Halohasta litchfieldiae: one gene and its partner. The protein of the gene in region 2 binds, or shares a complex with, the protein of the main gene of each other region. Links are inferred from orthologs where the notes say so. Each region holds a gene or a part of one and is shown on either strand. Other genes may lie near its edges.

What was found.
Region 1: the proteins of HALTADL_RS11420 (region 2) and HALTADL_RS16025 are in contact, whole or in part, in a crystal structure (PDB 2QMU), measured with the Saccharolobus solfataricus proteins. The link is inferred for Halohasta litchfieldiae from one-to-one orthologs. Residues at the interface, in WP_231918336.1 of Saccharolobus solfataricus: Met1, Leu2, Arg4, Leu5, Tyr6, Lys8, Leu9, Pro10, Ile106, Lys108, Lys109, Glu110, Lys111; in WP_009988771.1 of Saccharolobus solfataricus: Trp33, Pro65, Glu66, Gln148, Val151, Asp152, Val154, Ser155, Lys156, Ala159, Leu160, Tyr163, Arg164, Lys167, Ile180, Ile181, Pro182, Val183, Ser184, Leu186, His187, Ile189, Asn190, Asp192, Ser193.

The regions. Positions count from the first base shown.
Region 1 is NZ_CP024845.1:3,150,487-3,153,722, forward strand. The notes cover bases 103-3,018. They hold HALTADL_RS16025 (translation initiation factor IF-2 subunit gamma), read right to left. Parts: upstream 2,218-3,018; coding sequence 988-2,217; downstream 103-987. Other genes in these bases: HALTADL_RS16015 (DNA-directed RNA polymerase), read right to left, coding at 103-607; HALTADL_RS16020 (DUF188 domain-containing protein), read right to left, coding at 609-971; HALTADL_RS16030 (hypothetical protein), read left to right, coding at 2,437-2,664; HALTADL_RS16035 (DUF5809 family protein), read right to left, coding at 2,676-3,018. In the rest of the region: transcription elongation factor subunit Spt4, read right to left, coding at 1-28; more of HALTADL_RS16015, read right to left, coding at 29-102; more of HALTADL_RS16035, read right to left, coding at 3,019-3,089; HALTADL_RS16040 (DUF5810 domain-containing protein), read right to left, coding at 3,113-3,236. UniProt on the Methanocaldococcus jannaschii protein: eIF-2 functions in the early steps of protein synthesis by forming a ternary complex with GTP and initiator tRNA.
Region 2 is NZ_CP024845.1:2,248,893-2,252,146, reverse strand. The notes cover bases 282-3,215. They hold HALTADL_RS11420 (translation initiation factor IF-2 subunit beta), read left to right. Parts: upstream 282-1,411; coding sequence 1,412-2,020; downstream 2,021-3,215. Other genes in these bases: cbiB (adenosylcobinamide-phosphate synthase CbiB), read left to right, coding at 2,770-3,215; HALTADL_RS11415 (HAD family hydrolase), read left to right, coding at 2,118-2,759; HALTADL_RS11430 (double zinc ribbon domain-containing protein), read right to left, coding at 378-935. Outside these bases: HALTADL_RS11435 (ribbon-helix-helix domain-containing protein), read right to left, coding at 1-166; more of cbiB, read left to right, coding at 3,216-3,254. UniProt on the Methanocaldococcus jannaschii protein: eIF-2 functions in the early steps of protein synthesis by forming a ternary complex with GTP and initiator tRNA.

The DNA of each region.
Region 1 (3,236 bases), 900 kb from region 2 along the record:
CCCGGCAGGCGAGTCGCGATTTGGCCATCTAGGTTCCCTCCGAAGTGGCTTCTTGGGTGCGTTTACTGCGGTCAGATTCGAGCCACTCGTGTTTGCCCAGCCCCGGCTGTTTGGCCGTCAGGCCGATTTTTGAATCTCGGGGATTCCGTTCGTCGATGCTCTTTGTGACGACCCGCACGCGGACGGGATCGTCGACGCCGAGCGTCTGGTTGGACTCCGTCGAGGCGAGCTGCTGGTTCTCGCCATCGAAGGCGAGGTATTCGTCCGAAATCTGGGAGACGTGGAGCAGTCCGTCGACCGGACCAATCCCGACGAAGGCACCGAATTCGACGACCTCGACGACCGTGCCGTCGACGACCTCCTGCATGTCGGGGTCGAACGTGATCGCGTCGAACTCCGCTTCGTAGTAGACGCCGGGCCGATTGGGGAGCACCGTGCCCTCCCCGATGTCGTGTACCTCGGCGATACTGACGACACTGCCGACATCCTCGTCCATCCGTCCTTCTAGTTTGTCCTGCAGCAGGTGTTTGACCCGCTGTGGACTTACATCCGCCAACTGACGTGGCGGCACTTCAACCGTATCTTTGAGTCGTACCCGTTTGTACATATTATGGTTCTGTTATCCCGAGTCTGTTTCCCCGGACACCGACGACGCGAACACCGCGGGACAGCAGGCGGTCGCGCAAGGGGCGGTCATTCGTGACGACGGCGTCGAACTCGCCCTCCGTGGCGAGTTCGACAATCGCATCGTCAGCGTACGACGCATTCGTTTCGACTACACGACATCGATTGGCAAGATCTTTTCCCACGCTGGCGGCGGTTGCGGCCTCACCGTGGCCCGACGAAAGGTCGTCGAGTTCGTCGACGACAGCCTCTGGAACGAGACATTCGGTCTCGTCGAACAGCCGGTCGACCTCCTCGAAGACGCGAATCCCGAGTTCGACCGGCATCATCAGCGCGTTCGTATCCATGCCAACGCGTGTCATCTTACTCCGTCAGCGTGCCAACGCCGATCAGTCGCCATCGCGCGCCGACTCGGCGGTTGATGGCAATTTTGGCTCCGGCTGGCGCACACACTGGTCGTTTGAGTTTGACCTCACACTCGCCGGAGCGCGCACTCGTCACCGCACCGACTGTCGTCGCGGTGCCGACGGTGAGCATCAGCGGCTCACCGGTCGAGATCTCTTCGACTTCGTCGTTTTCGCCAACGACGCGGTCCAGCAGTTCAACGTCCATCTCGAAGGCTTCCCGCGTCGGTGGCAGACTGCCGGGCGTCCCGGCGACCTGTCCGCCGAGCGCATCGCCCTTTGCGAAGCTTGGGTCAAGACCGGTACCGACACCGATCAGTCCGCCGGGCGTCACCGAGTCGACGTTCTCGCTGCCGGCCTGTAGCGACCGGATCGACGTTTCAATCGACCGCCACTCGGTTTGGCCCTCCTCGTCGACCTCGCGGCCGGGTCGGAGTTGGATGTCGTCGCCGTTCTCGAACTCGCCGTCGACGAGACTGCCGCCAATGACGCCACCTGAGAGGTTCTCCCACGTGGTGCCGGGACGGTTGATGTCGAAACTCCGCGCGACGTACATCCGGGCGTCCTCGCCTTCGGTTCGTTCGGGCGTCGGAATCGTCTCCTCGATGGCGCCGATCAGGAGATCCATGTTGACCTCCTGCTGAGCGCTGATCGGGACGATTGGGGCGTCCTCGGCGACGGTGCCCTCGACGAACTCCTGGATCTGCTCGTAGTTGTCGACCGCGCGGTCGCGATCCACGAGGTCGACTTTGTTCTGGGCGATGACGATGTTCTCGATGCCGATGATGTCGAGCGCCATCAGATGCTCTTCGGTCTGCGACTGGGGGACGTCCTCGGTCGCAGAGATCACGAGCACCGCGCCGTCCATCAGCGAGGCCCCCGCCAGCATCGTTGCCATCAGCGTTTCGTGGCCGGGCGCGTCGACGAACGAGACCGTTCGAAGTCGCTCGCTCGGTGTTCCATCTTCACATTCCTCCTCGACGGTGTAACAGTCGGGCTCCTCGACGCCCGGGCATTGGCGGAACGTTGCGTCCGCATACCCCAGCCTGATGGAGATACCGCGCTTCATCTCCTCAGAGTGCTGATCGGTCCACGAACCGCTCAACGCTTGGACGAGCGTCGTCTTTCCGTGGTCGACGTGGCCGACGAGTCCGATGTTCACCTCCGGTTGTGTTGTCTCTTGTGTCACCTTTGACCTCCTCAGAGTAATCTTGTGAAAAATTCGCCCCGAACGACTGATAAAGTTGCTGTTCTCCCGGCGTCTCGTCACACCGTGACGTGATCGGTGTCGACTGCGGGCTGACAATCAATAGGCGTGTCGACTGGTCAATATTCTGTAGCGACTGTGAGGCGTTCGCGCAATACCGCGATTCACTAATAGGTCATGACTTCGATACTGTGGACGAAGATGGCACGATGGATTCAGACAGCCGACGACGGGGAGATTACGGAGATAGTCGACGCCGAGCCAGCCGACGGGAGCAACTGGATCGAGATCACGGAACTCGCCTATATGAGTGATGCCGCTCCCGACGGCCACGAGTCGACGCGCTACTACAAGCCGGAGGCCGACGAGCCGGCCGACGGCTGGGCTATCGAATCGGAAACAGTCGGAAAAACGTTTTACGAAGCGTAGCGATCCGACGCTCAGAACTGCTCGCGGTAGTGTCGACCGAACGCTCGGCGGCGGACGGTTGCGGCGGCCGCCTCCGGCTCGGCCTGATAGCTGGCGGCGACAACTGTTTTGTCTATCGCGACTGGATGCCAGACGACCGACTCTACGTCGTCACTCCCGACAAGGTCGACGCTGTCCTGCCGATTTTCGCACCACTCCTCGAACTCGGCCTGAGAGCCGTGGTAGACTTTTAAAAGAGAGGCAAACAGCGCATCCCGGGCGGTTTCGATCACCGCGCCGGTGACGCGCTCGTCGTACTCCGCGTTGTCGAACTCCATGGCCTTCGTGGCCTCCTTGACGACGATCTGGGCGGCTGGACCGGCGGTTTCGTAGGCTTCCCGTGCGGCTTCGACCGTCTCGGGTTCGGAGACGCCTTCGGTGTGCATGGCGTCGACACTGTGGCGACCCGTTAGGTTTCTTTGCTTTCGTCCTCGGTGTCGGCGTCGGGACCACGCTGTTGCATCTTTCGGGTCAGCTCCCGGGCCTCGTTGAGAATGGATTGTGCGTCGGCATCCAAGGCCTCGGTCTCTCCG
Region 2 (3,254 bases):
TGCGCTCGGTGTTTGATCGTCGTGGCTCTGCGTCATCGTGTTCGTTGAGCATATCGCGGACAGCCGACCGGATCGCCTCGCTCCGGTTCGGAAATTGGCCGGTGTCGACCATTTCCTCGACTTCCTCGATTTGCTGCTTCGGAATTCGTAGTGTCACACGCTCCATGCTTACATTCCCCGGTAAGTCAGTCGACAGTACGGCACGCATTGTGCGTGCTACCGTCGGGGGGGACCGTTTTCGTCCGACCGACGTACACTGTAAGACGACTGTCTTACGCAACTGTATCGTTATGCTGAATGTATATAAAAGTACCGGCGAATGTAAGACACACGTTGTAAGACACGGATAGAGAGCCTGAGTCGGCTGTTTTCGTGTGTTATGCGTTGTCTAACACGTCGGCTGCGGGTGTTCGACGGCCACAGCTGGGGCAGAATCCCCAATCGGACTGGATCTCGTCGCCGCACTCACAGAACAGCCTGTGGCTGGTTTTCTCGCCGCAGTTGGGACAGTAGACGTGCTCGTCGTCGACCGTCTCGCCGCACTGTGCGCAGTCGGTGGCGGCTGGCTCCGGCTGGCCGTATTGCTCTCCGCGGTTGGATGTCTTACGGCCAGTCGACTCGTGGTCGACCGACACATCGTCGGCAGTAACACCCTCTAGGGAGACGTTTACAGTGATATCCGGTGCCGTAGCCGGTGGCTGTGTCTGTCGACGAGCTGATTCTCGTTCGGCCACCAGTTGGTCGAGGCGGTCGGTCACCAGATCGTCGATAGTGACGTCCTCGCTGTCCGTCTGAGTGTCGGACGGGGTCGACTCACGGTCCGTCGTCTCGAGGTGGGCGCGAAGTGCCTCTCGCATCACCTCGCTTTTCGAGGCGTCGAGTGCCTCTAGCCGACTGACGAGATCGTCGTCGGCACGGAACGTGATTTTGCTCATCGGGTGTGACTATTATCAGCATACTATTTGAACCTTCTCTTATGGCAGACAGATGTCAGACGGGGAGTGAACAGTAACCCTTAATTGCGGCAACGGGATACGAATCAGTGACCGCCCTTAGCTCAGCCTGGTAGAGCAGTCGACTGTAGATCGACTTGTCCCCCGTTCAATTCGGGGAGGGCGGACTGCGAGATTTGAACGAAGTGAAAATCTCGATAGCGAGCGGCACCGCCGCGAGCTTTTCCTACGACCAACGGGAGTAGTGAAAAATCTCTCCCGGCCCGAATTGAGCAGCGAACGACCGCAGGGAAGTGAGTGAGTTCAATTCGGGGAGCGGATTTGTTTACACCAAGTCGACCCACCGAGTCGACACCCGAGGAGTTGGATCGTCCGCCAAGAGACAGTCGGCTGAATCATGTTGACAAACCCACAGGGAGTTGGCAAGCCATTTAGCCCCGGCACCCCGACAGACACATATGGACTACGAATCGAACCTTGATCGAGCAATCGAGGATCTGCCGGACCTCGGTGGCTCCGACGAGCGGCTGGATATCCCCGAGGCTGAGGCCCAGAAGGACGGTGCGTTTACGCGGCTGACGAACCTCTCGACAGTCGCTGATGCGCTGGACCGTGATCCAGAGCACCTCCACAGTACGATCCAGCAGGAACTCGGCACGGCCGGACAGTACGAGGACGGCCGAGCGCGCTACAACGGCTCGTTTTCGTCGACCGAACTCGATGCGGCCATCGAGTCATACATCGCCGAATACGTCACCTGTTCGGAGTGTGGCCTTCCCGACACCAAACTCGTCACCGAAAACCGGACCCAGATGCTCCGGTGTGAGGCCTGTGGCGCGTTCCGCCCGGTCGCCAAACGCCGCCGTACCGACGACCACACCGAGACGCCAGATATCGAAGAAGGCGAGACCTACGAGGTCGAGATCACCGGCACCGGCCGCAAAGGCGACGGTGTCGCCGAGCGCGGCAAGTACACGATCTTCGTCCCCGGTGCGGAGGAAGGCGATCAAGTCGAGATCTACATCAACAACGTCAGCGGCACACTCGCGTTCGCGCGGCTCGCCTGATTTTCCGGTACCAACCCTGATTTCCGGTCGACAGCGTCCACCGACGACCACCGCGCGGATCGGTGTTTTCAAACCGCTGGTGGCGTATCCTCTCACAGTGAGTTCCACCGTCGCCATCTGTTTCGATCTGTTCGGCACACTCGTCGACGCCGACCAACCCGAGGAGCCGGCCCTCGCAGTCGCCGACGCACTGGAACAGCGCGGTGTTGCGGTCCCCGATGACTGGGCAGACGCCTACACCGAACCTCATATCGATGCGCCCGAGGGCGCGGAGGTCCCGCTTCCGGCCCACGTCAGCGCCGCCCTCGCCAGCCGGGGCGTCAAGCCGACGGATAATGCGGCCCGCAGAGCAGTCGTCGACGCCTTTGACCCGAGCGTTGCAACCCGGCCCGGCGCAGTCGACGCAGTCGAGGCGGCCCACGCATACGGCCCGGTCGGCCTGCTGTCGAACTGCTCGGTTCCTGAGCTGGTGGGCCGGACACTGATCCGCTCAGATCTGTCGCGCGACGCCTTTGATCAGATCGTCTCCAGTGTCGCCTGCGGCTGGCGGAAACCCGACCGGCGGGCGTTCGAAACGATTGGGAGACAGCTCTCGGTTCCCGTCGACCGACTCATCTATGTCGGCGATACACCTGCGACCGACGGCGGAATCGAGGCTGTTGGCGGCACGTTCATTGACGTAAGCGAGACCCCACTGTCACAGCTTCCTGAGCGATTCAGCGAGGTGTCGACGGCATGAGAGGATGTCGATGGCAGTAACTGCCGCCGCAGTCGTGGTTGCGGTGGCCATCGCTGATCGGCTGGCTGGCGAACTACCGGCTCGCATCCACCCGGTTGTCTGGTTCGGTCGACTCGTCGGACCGGTCGACCGACAGTGGTCGTCGCCGCGAGCAGTCGGAACACTGGCGGCAGTTGGACTGCCACTGCTGGCCGCAACAAGCGTCGCAGTTACGGTCTGGATCGCCGGACTCGTTCATCCGGTAGCTGGTGCTGGGGTCGCCGCAACCGTCCTGTTTTCGTCAGTTAGTCTCCGCCTACTGACCGAGACCGCCCGCGATGTGATCTCGCTGTCAGCAACCGATCTCCCGCGTGCGCGAGATGAACTCCGAGCATTGGCGGGCCGCGACGCGAGTGCGCTGTCGCCTGAACTGGTCCGGAGTGCGGCCGCCGAGAGCGCGGCCGAGAACCTTGCTGATGGGCTGGTTGCCCCGATTACGGCCTTCGGACTGGCTGT